Regions from separate parts of the Picosynechococcus sp. PCC 11901 genome, predicted to be linked through region 2. Evidence: predicted binding sites of a transcription regulator. Region 2 holds the regulator's gene; each other region holds the start of a gene.
What was found. The regulator NtcA, encoded in region 2, controls nitrogen genes in cyanobacteria. The targets are predictions, from matches to a motif close to TTTGTANCNNNNGNTACAAA.
Positions count from the first base shown of each region.

Region 1: urtA (urea ABC transporter substrate-binding protein) is a predicted target of NtcA. The motif match lies at 1,851-1,870, and genes of this name have one in related genera.
Region 3: FEK30_RS04740 (DUF4278 domain-containing protein) is a predicted target of NtcA. The motif match lies at 1,895-1,914, and genes of this name have one in related genera.

Region 1 is NZ_CP040360.1:1,057,505-1,062,101, reverse strand. It holds gene FEK30_RS06085 (bifunctional folylpolyglutamate synthase/dihydrofolate synthase) at 1-430, shown strand, start outside; gene FEK30_RS06080 (hypothetical protein) at 414-803, shown strand; gene FEK30_RS06075 (ADP-ribosylglycohydrolase family protein) at 810-1,760, shown strand; gene urtA (urea ABC transporter substrate-binding protein) at 1,980-3,296, shown strand; gene FEK30_RS06065 (ABC transporter permease) at 3,396-4,574, shown strand.
Region 2 is NZ_CP040360.1:2,429,291-2,433,887, forward strand. It holds gene FEK30_RS12715 (DUF3084 family protein) at 1-1,050, opposite strand, end outside; gene ntcA (global nitrogen regulator NtcA) at 1,103-1,834, opposite strand; gene fabI (enoyl-ACP reductase FabI) at 2,115-2,891, shown strand; gene rsmH (16S rRNA (cytosine(1402)-N(4))-methyltransferase RsmH) at 2,968-3,840, shown strand; gene FEK30_RS12735 (Uma2 family endonuclease) at 3,915-4,496, shown strand; gene FEK30_RS12740 (Uma2 family endonuclease) at 4,497-4,597, opposite strand, start outside.
Region 3 is NZ_CP040360.1:774,104-778,700, reverse strand. It holds gene FEK30_RS04745 (ATP-dependent Clp protease ATP-binding subunit) at 1-1,740, shown strand, start outside; gene FEK30_RS04740 (DUF4278 domain-containing protein) at 1,947-2,360, shown strand; gene rppA (two-component system response regulator RppA) at 2,566-3,249, shown strand; gene FEK30_RS04730 (transglycosylase domain-containing protein) at 3,246-4,597, opposite strand, start outside.

The sequences.
Region 1 (4,597 bases), 1.4 Mb from region 2:
CGACGGTATTGCTAAAACCCGCTGGGCTGGACGTATTGAATGGCACCAATGGCAGGGGCAAAAAATCCTCATTGATGGCGCTCATAATGGTGTGGCAGCGGCGGAATTACGCAAATATGTAGACACCCTCCCCCAACCCGTCACTTGGGTCATGGGAATGCTCTCCACCAAGGATCACCAAAATGTCCTCCAAGCCCTCCTGCGAGACGGGGATCACTTGCATCTCGTACCAGTGGGGGGCCATAGCAGCGCCGATCCCCAGAGTTTAGCAATGTTGGCCCAGGTGATTTGTTCGGCCCTCGCATCCTGTCAAACCCATGAAACCTTATCTGAAGCCCTTGATCAGGCGATCGCCACCCCCCACACTAGGGTGTTATGTGGTTCGTTGTATCTTTTGGGAGAATTTCTAAGTTATGCAGCCAAAATTTAAAACCCGTAAAGCCTGGAATCAGGCCGAAATGCTGCTCCAACCGGCCTTTATTCGGGTCGTCGATAATTTCCGTGCTCAATTAGAAGATTCCCCCTGGACTGGGGAGTACGAAGATATTCAAGACCCCTACCCTGGCTACGTTTTGCGCCTGAAGAAAGACCACATCGAAACGACGGTTAATATCTGGGATCTCTGTTACCAGATCTGTTTTGTTGCCTATCCCACCGCAGCCCTCGTGGAAAATGGCTGCACCGTGGAAATCGATGAAACCCTGTTCGAGGCGTCTGGGGCCGTGGATTGGCAAAAACTGGAAGCGAAAACCCAACAGTTGATCCACAATATGTTTGAGCAATTTGATCACTTAGGGGGGTAGTCATTGATGGTTACGCAAGCGCAGATTCACGGGGGATTATTGGGGCTTTGTGTGGGGGATGCCCTGGGCGTGCCTGTGGAATTTTCTGAGCGCAGCACTCGACAGCGGGATCCTGTGACAACGATGCGGGGCTATGGCACCTACAATCAACCCCCCGGTACCTGGTCGGATGATAGTTCCCTCACTTTTTGTCTGGCCGAGGCGATCGCCGAAGTGGGTCTGGGCGAAGAACTCCCCGAACATCTGGGTCGTAAGATGGGTCTTTGGCTCAAGGAAGCTTACTGGACACCCCACGGCGAAACCTTTGATGTGGGCAACACGACCGCCGCCGCAATTCATCAAATTTTAGCGGGTATCAATCCCCTGGAAGCAGGTGGGATCGGGGAGCGGAGTAATGGCAACGGCTCCTTAATGCGTATTTTGCCCCTCGCCTTTTGTGGTGAGCGACTGCCCTACGCCGATCTTTTGGATCTCGTGCACAACATTTCCTATCTGACCCACCGTCATCCCCGTTCCCTCATTGCCTGCGGCATTTATATTTCCATTGCCCTGGAACTGTTACACGGAAAAAGTATTGAAATTGCCTACCAGCAAGGGATACAACGGGCCGAAGAGTTTTATCGCGATTCCATTTACAAGCCGGAACTCAGCCACTACCAGCGGCTTTTGGCAGCAGATTTCGCCACACTTCCCAGGGAAAGCATTGCAGCGAGCGGTTATGTCGTCCATGCCCTCGAAGCCGCCCTTTGGTGTTGTTTAAACCATGATAACTATCAGGATACGGTGCTCGCGGCGGTGAATTTGGGGGACGACACCGATACCACAGCGGCGATCGCCGGCGGTTTAGCCGGACTTTACTACGGCCTCGACAATATTCCCCCTGACTGGCTGGCGCAAATTCCCCGGCGGGATGACATTCTCCAGTTAGGCGATCGCCTCTTCACAGCTATCCGCTGACCGAGCAGGGGCAAGCAGTCCATTTTCTTTAATGTAAAGTTAAATTAATTCTTCTCCATTAACAAACCCTTGAATCAAGCGCATCGGCACTTTGTATCAAGTGTCACATTTTTTTAGGGGCGGGACTTTTACACTGCAAAGCTTAAACACGACTTAAACTTTTAAGCTTCTTTCCTCCCACACACTATCCCAAAGCCCCTTGAGAAAATCGCATTAACCATGAGTAATCTCGGAAGACGTAAATTTATTCTCTACAGTTCCGCCGCCCTCGGTTCCAGTATTCTCCTCAAAGCCTGCGGCCAACCCACAGAAACCCCTGATACCCCCGATAGTGGCAGCACAACCTCAACCCCCAGTGGTGACACGATCAAAGTTGGCATTCTCCACTCCCTCAGTGGCACCATGGCCATTAGTGAAACCACCGTGGTCGAAGCCGAACAACTCGCCATCAAAGAAATTAATGCCGCCGGTGGCATCGATGGCAAACAAATCGAAGCCATTGTCGAAGATGGTGCCTCCGACTGGGATGTCTTCAAAGAAAAAGCCGAAAAACTCATTGACCAAGATGGTGTCGCCGTCGTCTTTGGCTGCTGGACGTCTGCCAGCCGAAAAGCGGTTAAAGATGTCTTTGAAGCAAAAGACCACATGCTGTTCTACCCTGTCCAGTACGAAGGCCAGGAATGCTCGAAGAATATCTTCTACACTGGGGCCGCCCCGAACCAACAAATCGAGCCCGCTGTGGATTGGCTCCTCGAAAATAAGGGCACAGAATTTTTCCTCGTGGGTTCTGACTATGTATTCCCCAGAACTGCGAACACCATTATCAAAGCCCAGTTAGAAGCCAAAGGTGGCACCACGGTCGGCGAAGACTATCTGCCCCTAGGTAATACTGAAGTGACGCCGATTATCACCAAAATCAAAGCAGCGCTTCCCAACGGCGGCGTGATTTTCAATAGCTTGAACGGTGACAGTAACGTTGCGTTCTTTAAGCAAATTCGTGATGCGGGCCTCACCCCGGAGCAATATCCGGTCATGTCGGTGTCGATCGCCGAAGAAGAAGTTCGTCAGATTGGCCCCGAATACCTCACGGGTCACTATGCGTCTTGGAACTACTTCCAAACCGTAGAAACCCCCGAAAATGAAAAGTGGGTGGCAGACTTTAAAGCAGAGTACGGTGAAGACCGGGTGACCAATGACCCCATGGAAGCGGCATACATCATGGTCTACATCTGGAAGCAGGCGGTAGAAGCGGCGATCGCCAATGGGGCGACCGATGCCTATGACCTCGAAGCTGTACGGAGTGCCGCCATTGGTCAAGAATTTGCGGCTCCCGAAGGCCCAGTGACGATGAATGTTAACCACCACCTCTCAAAGACCGTGCGCATCGGTCAGGTACGGGAAGATGGGATGTTCGATATCGTCTGGGAAACCGACGGCCCCATCGCCCCCCAAGCCTGGAACCAGTATGTTGAATCCACCAAAGGATTTGCCTGTGACTGGAGCGACCCCACAAAGGGTGAAAAATATGCCATCTAGGGCCTAAAACCCAGATGTTTTCCGGGAAAGCTGGGATTCCGCCCTACAGAATCCGGCTTTCTCGCGGTTTTATTGCGCGTATTGTGGTGGGTTTGCCCTGTGACAGAACTTTTAATCGGTATTTTTAACGGAGTCAGCATTGGCTCTGTGCTTTTGGTTTCGGCCTTGGGTTTGGCGATCGCCTTTGGTTTGATGGGGGTGATCAACCTGGCCCACGGCGAATTAATGATGCTGGGCGCCTACACAACCTTCGTGGTTCAAAATGTATTCCGGGGGTTTGGGGAACCTTTTTTTAATCTCTACATTATCTTTGCGATTCCCCTGGCTTTTTTTGTCGCCGCCGCAGTGGGCTTTGGCCTGGAGCGGGGCGTGATCCGCTATCTCTATGGCCGTCCCCTAGAAACCCTCTTGGCCACCTGGGGGGTTAGCCTGATTTTGCAGCAGTTTGTCCGCAGTGTGAACTGGGCGATCGCCTTCGGGGTCATTGCCTTTCTGCTCAAAGATGTGCTCCGCTGGGCTGTGCTCCAAGCTTTAAATCTCGCCAAGATCCAATCTGCGACCCTAAAAACGTGGCTGGATAAATTAAACGTGGTTGCCGCCTTTGCCCTTGGTTTTGGGGTAATTTTCGCGGTCAATCTGACGAAAAATGACGCCCTCACAAAGCCGTGGTTTAGTGCCCGAAATGTGGATGTGACTGCGCCGCAATGGCTCCAGGGGGGACTTTCCCTGGGTTCCGCCCAACTGCCCTACAGCCGCATTTTTATCATCGTCTTGACCCTGATCTGTCTGGGGGCGATGTACTGGTTTTTGAACAAATCCAACTGGGGCCTCCGAATCCGTGCCGTCACCCAAAACCGCGAAATGAGTTCTTGTTTAGGGATTCCCACCGCCCGCGTGGATGCCTTGACCTTTGCCCTGGGGTCTGGTCTAGCTGGCATTGCCGGGGTGGCGATCGCCCTGTTGGGTTCCGTCGGGCCAAATACCGGCCAAAACTACATCGTAGACGCCTTTATGGTGGTTGTTGTGGGGGGCGTTGGTAATTTGCTCGGCACCATTTTGGCGGCCCTCGGTTTGGGGATTATCAACTATCTCATCGGTTCTGGCACATTTGTTACCGTTTTTACCTCCCTCCAAGCCCCACAATTTCTCTTGGATTTGGCCACTTTTTTTGCCACCACCAGTATGGCGAAGGTGATGACCTTTGTGATTATTATCGGCTTCCTCCAGTTCCGGCCTGCGGGTCTCTTCCCGCCGAAAGGCAGAACCGCAGAACTATAAGCCCTTGTTCCGATAGCCCAGCC
Region 2 (4,597 bases):
CTCATTTAAAGTCACATCCGCAAACACTTGGACGGAACCTTCCCCCTGGAGGTAGTTCCCCGCCGCCAGGAGGCGCACCACGTAGTCCCGACCATCGGCGATTTGCCCTAGGAGTTGTTGCACTTGGGCATTGGTAATTTGCACCACCCGCGCCTCAAAGTCAGGATTAACGCCTCCGGTGGCAATGATCGCGTTGCGATTCGCTTCCCGGAGCAGCTGATCAACGGCTTGGCTGGCTGCTTTGGGATCAATAATCCGCACCACCCCAAAGGCTAAAACTTGCCCTGTGGTGAGGGCGACATTCCCACTCCGGAAATTGATGTAGTTGGCTTCGAGGATATCAATTTGCTGTTCTAGGGAGCCAATCTGATTTTCTAGGCCCGTGAGCACTTGATCTTTTTGGGCGATCGCCTGGTCGAGTTGGGCAATGCGACCATCGCGCTGGTTGATCTCGGCTTGGAGCTCACTTTGTTGGGCTTCTAGGGCTTCGATCTGCTGGGAGCGTTCCTCAATAATGGTGTTTTGTTGATTGAGCTGGGCGCGGAGGGTTTCACTTTGGGCCTGGAGGCGATCGCGCTGTTGCCGCAAGGTCGTTTGCTCTGTGGTGAGCGCATTAATATCAGCCTGAAGTTCGCTGGCCTGTTCCCGAAAACCCGCCAGTTGAGTTTGGGCCGTTTGAAATTTTGCTTCAATTTCTTGTAAATCTTGTTCTGCTTCTAGGCGATCGTCCCTCGCGGCCTGTAACTCTTTTTCAATCTTTTCCTTTTCTGCCGTCACATCCATCAACTCTTGCCGCCGCTGGGCGAGGATTTCGTCCAACTGAAAAACCCCCTGGCGCAAGGACTTGCTCAAGCCAAACAATAACCCCAAGGTGCTGGCGGCGATCACTGTTCCCGTCATTACCGTGACGACCACCGCCGTCTGTTTTGGCCGCAGATTAAATAATGTAAGCCGCGCTTTGCCGACCTTACTACCAAGGCGATCGCCCAGTGCCGCCAGGATGCCCCCCAAGATTAAAACTGAAAAGATTAGTACAAAAGCACTGGTCATTTAACAAAAAGGTGACATCCAAACACACAAGTATGACTTCTCTACTTTAGCGTTAAGCGAACTGTTGACTCAGGTTTACGGGGTCATGGACGGTAATTTTTTTCTTATAAATCGAAATCATGTCCTGTTCCCGGAGTTCTCCCAGGAGGCGCGTTACTGTCACCCGTGTCGAACCAATTGCTTCGGCGATCGCCTGGTGGGACAGTTTGAGATCAATGCGAATCCCCTCATCGGTCGGCACCCCAAAATCTCGACAGAGAATTAACAAGAAACTCACCAGACGTGAGCCCATATCCCGGTGGGCCAAGGTTTCAATCATCATCTCCGTTTGTAAAATCCGTGACGACAGCCCTTTTAGCATTAACATCGCTAATTCTGGGTGCTCATTAAGCGCCTTTTGCACCTGCTCAATGGGAGCCGATAACAGTTCCACAGGGGTAAAAGCCACCGCATGGTAAAAGCGATCCGACTTTTGTCCCGTGAGTAGCGATAAAACCCCAAAGACACTATTCTCCCGGAGCAGGGCCACCGTAATTTCTTCCCCCGCTTCATAGACCCGAGACAGCCGGACAGCTCCTTTCAGAAGAAAATAAACCCGTTCCGCTGGGTCCCCCGGAAAAAAGATCGTCTTGCCCCGGTCATAGTTCTCCACAACAGGTGGGAAGGGGCCACTGTGAAACTGACGAAACGCTGTCGCAAGGTCTGTAATTTGAGTCGCAGGTAGTTCAGGCACTGGATTGGCAGAAGAGAAAGGAGGTTGGTTGAAATCAGGGTTGTACATCATAGATTCTGTTGGGCAACAGTTCCCCACCGTGATGGGTGAAATATCAGCGCTCAGTGTGCAGAGACCATGAGCATTCCCCTTAAACTAAATCTTACTCTGGTATAGTATTTTGTACTTTTTGCTTCAAAATAATTATGGATTTCTGGGTTAGTTCCCAGGCATTTTGCAGAATTTTCCCTGATTTGCCCTAAAGTAGCCGTTTGCATCGAAGTCACCAGAGCGCGAAGATAATATACGCTGGCTTCTTGGCTTTAATTTTTTATACTTTTTGAGAACCCATATGCTTGATTTAACCGGAAAAAATGCCCTAGTCACTGGGATTGCAAATAATAAGTCCATTGCCTGGGGGATCGCCCAACAATTACATGCCGCCGGGGCAAATATTGGGGTTACCTATCTCCCCGATGATAAGGGACGGTTCGAGAAAAAAGTAGGTGAGCTTGTGGCGCCCCTCAACCCTTCCCTTTTTCTCCCCTGTAATGTGCAGGATGATGCCCAGGTGGATCAAGTGTTTGAGTCTGTCAAAAAAGAGTGGGGCAAGTTAGATATTTTGATCCATTGCCTTGCCTTTGCGAACCGCGAAGATTTGACGGGTGATTTTAGTGATACTTCACGGGATGGGTTCAATACGGCCCTTGACATTAGTGCCTATTCTTTAACGCGTCTGGCCCGGGGGGCGAAAACCGTGATGACCGAAGGGGGCGCCATTGTGACCCTGACTTATTTGGGTGGGGTGAAAGTCATCCCTAATTACAATGTGATGGGTGTGGCAAAATCAGCCCTCGAAATGAGTGTGCGTTATCTCGCGGCGGATCTTGGCCCCAGTAATATTCGTGTGAATGCCATTTCGGCTGGCCCAATCCGGACTCTGGCTTCCTCGGCGGTGGGTGGCATTCTCGATATGATTCACCATGTGGAAGCAACGGCTCCTCTGCGTCGGACTGTGACCCAAAAGGAAGTGGGTAATGCGGCGGCGTTCCTCTGTAGTGATCTTTCGAGTGGGGTCACGGGTCAAGTGCTCTATGTGGATTCTGGCTACGAAATTATGGGAATGTAATGTCCTGGTTTAGTGGCGATCGCCCTTGGGTTCCCCCTCAGTGATAGGGGGATTTTGTTTTTTATTGGATGGATTCATGGCGGCAGAGTTTAAGCATATTTCGGTGTTGCGAGAAGAGTTGGTAGCGGGCTTGGGAGTAAAACCAGGGGGTCATTACCTCGATGTAACCCTAGGGGGAGGTGGCCATACAGAATTGATTTTGCAGCAATATCCCGATGTGCGGGTGACGGGGATAGACCGGGATAGCCAGGCGATCGCCGCGGCGTCAGAACGATTAAAATCCTTTGGCGATCGCTTCCGGGCGGTGCGGTCAAATTTTGGCGAGTATAATCCCCAAGGAGAAAAATTTGATGGGATTATCGCTGATCTTGGGGTGAGTTCGGTGCAATTTGATCAAGGCGATCGCGGCTTTAGTTTTCGTTTTGATGCCCCCTTGGATATGCGCATGGATCAGCAACAGGTCTTAACAGCGGCGGATATTGTCAACACCTATGAGGAAAAGGCGTTGGCGAATCTGTTCTATGAGTATGGTGATGAACGATTGTCACGACAAATTGCGAAAAAAATAGTCATGAAACGCCCGATTCAGACAACTAAAGAGCTAGAAGAAATTGTGTTTTATACCTATCATCCCAAGGCCAGAAAAGCGAAAATTCATCCGGCAACAAGGGTCTTTCAAGCATTACGCATTGCCGTCAATGGTGAACTCGATGCGCTGCAATATCTATTAGTCAATGCCCCTCAATGGCTTAAACCCCAAGGCCGATTAGGGATTATTAGTTTCCATAGTTTAGAAGATCGCTTGGTTAAAAATGCTTTTCGGCAGCGGGACATTTGGCGGGTTCTAACAAAAAAGCCAATGGTTGCCAGTGAAACGGAAATTAACCAAAATCCCCGGGCACGATCCGCAAAATTACGCTTTGCCGAGTTGAAAGAAATAACAGAATAGGCGATCGCCTTTTTCTGAAACAGACAAGCTAAGCTGGATGCAGACAAAATTTTCTGGCGATGGGGTCTAGCGTAATGAATTTCACCCTCAGTCTTCCCGATACATGCAGGCTCAGTGGCGAACAATTTTTTGAGTTGTGCCAAAACAATCCGGACTGCCGCTTTGAACTCAGTACCCAAGGAGAATTAATTATCATGCCACCGACGGGCGGAGAAACTGGACGACGCAATATTAAGCTATCTGCCCGCCTAGAAATATGGAGTACAACAAATCAACAAGGCGTTGCGTTTGATTCTTCCACTTGCTTTAAGTTGCCCAATGGTGCCCACCGTTCTCCAGATGCGGCCTGGGTAAGCCGTCACCGTTGGGATGCCCTCACCGCTACCGAAAAAGCGAAGTTTCCGCCCCTCTGTCCAGATTTTGTTGTGGAAATTCGTTCCCCTAGCGATCGCCTCCAAACCCTCCAGGAAAAGATGCAGGAATATCAAGACAATGGCGCAAAATTAGGCTGGCTGATTGATCCGACCACGGAGCGGGTAGAAATTTATCGAGAAAACCAAGCGCCAGAAATTTTAGAGCAACCAAATTGTCTTTCTGGAGAACAAGTTTTATTAGGCTTTGAACTCGATTTAAACCCCATTTGGCATCTGGATTAATTATTTTTGGGGATATTGGGCCGTAAAGGTCTGGATTGCTTCTAATCGCGACGGCATTAGCACACATTGCGCTAACAGTTCAAAGTCAAGATCTGGCAGCA
Region 3 (4,597 bases), 1.4 Mb from region 2:
GATATTGGTTTGCTGGTTGCGGGCACGAAATACCGGGGTGAATTTGAAGAACGCCTCAAAAAAATCATGGACGAAATTCGCCAAGCCGGGAATGTGATCCTGGTGATTGACGAAGTTCATACCCTAATCGGTGCGGGTGCTGCGGAAGGGGCGATCGATGCCGCCAATATCCTCAAGCCTGCCCTCGCCCGTGGTGAACTGCAATGTATCGGTGCCACCACCCTTGATGAATATCGCAAGCACATTGAGCGGGATGCAGCCTTAGAACGGCGCTTCCAACCCGTAATGGTTGGTGAACCTTCCGTCGAAGAAACCATCGAAATTCTCTTTGGTCTGCGGGAACGCTATGAACAGCACCACAAGCTCAAAATCCTTGATGAAGCCCTCGATGCAGCGGCAAAATTAGCCGACCGTTACATCAGCGATCGCTTCTTGCCCGACAAAGCCATTGACTTGATCGATGAAGCGGGTTCCCGTGTTCGGTTGATTAATTCCCAACTGCCCCCTGAAGCCAAGGAACTCGATAAAGAATTGCGCGATGTCCTGAAGCAAAAGGATGAAGCGGTGCGCTCCCAAGACTTCGATAAAGCGGGTGAATTGCGCGATCGCGAAATGGAAATCAAAACCGAAATTCGGGCGATCGCCGCCAGCCAAAAAGAGAAAAATAGCGACATCGATGCCGTGGTTGATGCCGAAGAAATCGCCCACATCGTCGCCTCTTGGACAGGGGTTCCCCTCAACAAACTTACCGAGAGCGAATCCACCAAGCTTCTCAACATGGAGGATACCCTGCACCAGCGGCTGATTGGTCAAGAGGATGCCGTCAAAGCAGTGTCCCGTGCCATTCGTCGCGCCCGCGTTGGCTTGAAAAACCCCAACCGTCCCATTGCTAGCTTCGTCTTCTCTGGCCCCACTGGGGTTGGTAAAACCGAGTTGACTAAGGCTTTAGCTGCCTACTTCTTCGGTTCTGAAGATGCGATGATTCGCCTCGACATGTCTGAGTTCATGGAGCGGCACACCGTTTCTAAACTAATTGGTTCCCCTCCCGGATACGTCGGTTATAACGAAGGCGGCCAGTTAACCGAAGCCGTTCGTCGTCGTCCTTACACCGTTATTCTCTTTGACGAAATCGAGAAGGCACATCCCGACATCTTCAACATGCTGCTGCAAATCCTTGAAGATGGACGCTTAACCGACGCGAAGGGGCGCACCGTCGACTTCAAGAACACCTTGATTATCTTGACCTCCAACATTGGCTCCAAGGTTATTGAAAAAGGTGGTGGTGGCCTCGGCTTTGAATTTGGCGAAGATGCGGCAGAATCTCAGTACAACCGGATCCGCTCCCTGGTCAACGAAGAGCTCAAGCAATACTTCCGTCCAGAGTTCCTCAACCGTCTCGATGAGATTATTGTCTTCCGTCAACTCAACAAAGAAGAGGTTAAAGAAATCTCCGAAATCCTCCTTAAGGACGTCTTCAAGCGCCTGACTGAGCAGGAAATTGAGTTGCAAGTTACCGACAAGTTTAAGGAGCGACTCGTGGAAGAAGGCTACAACCCATCCTATGGTGCCCGTCCGTTACGTCGCGCGATTATGCGCCTGTTAGAGGATGTCCTCGCTGAGGAAATTCTTTCTGGCCGCGTTGGTTCTGGTGATACGGCGATCGTTGACATCAATGAAGAAGGTAAAGTGGCCGTCAGTAAAGCGGCAAAACCTTTGGAATTAGCCAAGCAACCTGGTTAACTGTGACCAATCCATAGCCTGTCGATAACCCTAACGTTAATTAAAACCTAAGATGCCAAGAGGAGCTTTCGGGCTCCTTTTTTGTGGCTTGGTTATACGCAATCTAAGTAGAATCCTTAAGTTTTTCTGATTTTTTCGAGAAAATTTAGGAATTAATGTAACAATAGTTACAGAAAAAAGTTTTGAGGCACAGTGAGGAAATCTCTATGAAATTGACATATCGTGGTGTTTCCTATGATTCTCTTCCCGCAACCTTAGAAGTGACAGAAGGGGATATCTTAGGTCGTTATCGTGGACAAACGGTGCGGCGACACTGTGTAACGCAAACAGTTGATCGTCCGGATGTTGAGTCAGTACTTCTCCACTATCGGGGTGGCACCTACGCGATTCAGCAACCTGTGGTTAAGGCGACGGCCCAACAGCAACAGGAAGCGGCCGCTGCAGCTTGTCCGGTACGAGTCCCACAGCTCTCTAAATTAATGGGTCAAGACGCCCGGCGTGTGCACCTAGAAAATATGCGCCGCAGCTTAGAACGGCGGATCCGCACGGCCCAAGCCCAGGGGGATGAACAACTGATTACCCTGCTGCAACAGGAATCTAATGCTTTATCCTCGGTGTAAGTTGTGATTTTGATTTAAACTCTTTCTGACTCTGGTGATAGAACAAGGTAAATCTCCCCAGTAGTCGTAACAGTAAGAATAATGAATATTAGTTGGAAGTGGATGGAAGCTGCTTCCTTTTTTATTGGAAAAATGGTCGGCGATCGCCTTGGGTCAGGTTTCCTTCTTCGGGAATAATGGGAATCAAGGTGTTTTGGAAGTAACCATGCGCATTTTGTTGGTAGACGATGAACGGGAATTACGGGGCGCCCTTAGCCAAGTGCTCCAACGGGAAGGGCATACCGTAGCATTGGCAGAAACTGGCCAGCAGGGGTTAGAACTGGCCTGCGATCAAGAGTATGATCTACTGATTTTGGATTGGATGTTGCCGCAATATTCGGGGGTTGAAATCTGCCAACGGGTGCGATCGCTAGGCCGCACAACGCCTATTTTATTTTTAACGGCCAAGGATACGGTGGACGACCGGGTTTCTGGTCTAGATGCTGGTGCTGATGATTATTTAGTCAAGCCCTTTGAGTTGCGGGAACTGCTGGCCCGGGTGCGGGCGTTATTAAGGCGATCGCCGGGGGGAGAGCCACCTAATCGTTTAAAGATCGCCGATCTCGAATTAGATATCGCCAACCAAATGGCCTACCGTGCTGGCCGGGCCATTCGCCTCTCGGATCGGGAGTTGCAACTCCTGAGCTATTTTATGGAGCACCCAGCTCAACTTCTGACCCACGAGCAAATTTATCAACACCTCTGGCAAGATGGCGATGAATCTCCTAGCAGTAATGTGCTGGCGGCTCTGGTACGCTTGCTACGACGCAAGGTAGAAGCAAAAGGCGATCGCCCTCTAATCCACACCATTTACGGAAAAGGATATTACTTTGGCGAGCAGAATACCTAGGGAGCTGTTTCCTTCTTTTGAATGACAGGGGGAGCCGGCACATCAACATTCGTAGGAGCTGGTCTTGGGGCCGCAGGCGGACTCGGTGGCGTTGCGGTGGATGCAGGTCGATTATTCCTCGGTAAGGGGGCAAGGGGAGGCACAGTATCCGCCGGATCAGTGAAGTCAAAGGCCGGTGCTGGGGGTTTAATTTCATTGTCGACCACAGCTTTATTATCATTGCTCGTCGGTGTTGTCGCCGCTGCCTCTGGGGTTGGGCGCTCATCAGAGGATGCTTCCGTGGTCTCTTGTGCTTCTGAATTTGTGGTGCTGGTTTTTTCTTCTGTATCTGTGGCAACGACCTTCGTTTTTTTCGCGCCCCCTTGGATTGGTTCTGCGGCAATAGAACCGACGCGATTATTTAAATTTGGTAATTTGGGAAAGTCTTCCACCGTCATGGCCGCTGCAATTTGACGCATTGCATCACCCCAAAGGCGCGCCGCTGTACTACTGGCTCCCCAGGTGGGTTTATTATCGTCATTGCCGAGCCAAACCCCTGTTACCATTTGGGGGATGTAACCAATAAACCACAGGTCTCGCGCCTGATCAGAGGTGCCTGTTTTCCCGGCCACTGGACGACCAATATTCGCTTGGCTGCCGGTACCGCTACTCACGACATTGCGCAGCATATAGGTCATGATGGCGGCACTATCAGAATCGATAGCTTGGATCGGTTTGCGGTTCGCTTGGTAAACGACCTTGCCATTGCGATCAAGAATTCGACTAATGCCATACACAGGCTGATAAGCGCCACCATTTGCGAGGGTGCCATAGGCGGCGGTTAGCTCTAGTAAATTTACTTCCCAGGCACCTAAAGCTAAGGAATAGGTGGGCTTCATCTCCGATTCAACGCCCATGCGGTGGGCGAGATTAATGATCGGGTCCCAACCCACATCGAGCATCACACTCAAGGCGATGGTGTTGATCGATTTTGTCAGGGCTTCTGTGAGGGAAACGGCTTGATTGCTGACGGTACCGGAATAGTTTTTCGGACGGTAGCCATCAATGGCAAATTCTTGGTCAACATAGGTTGCATTGGGAGACATCCCAGAGGCGATCGCCGCTGCATAGACAAACATTTTGAAGGTCGAACCCGGTTGCCGTTGGGCTTGGGTGACGCGGTTATATTGATTATTTTCAAAATCTAAACCCCCAACCATCGTTTTAATCTGGCCACTGCGGGGATCGATGCTCACCATCGCCGCCTGTTCAAAGCGTTGATAACGTCCGTAGTTCGTAATTCCTTCCGCCACAACCGCCTCTGACCACTCCTGCCATTGAGGATTTAAGGTCGTTTCAATGACAAAAC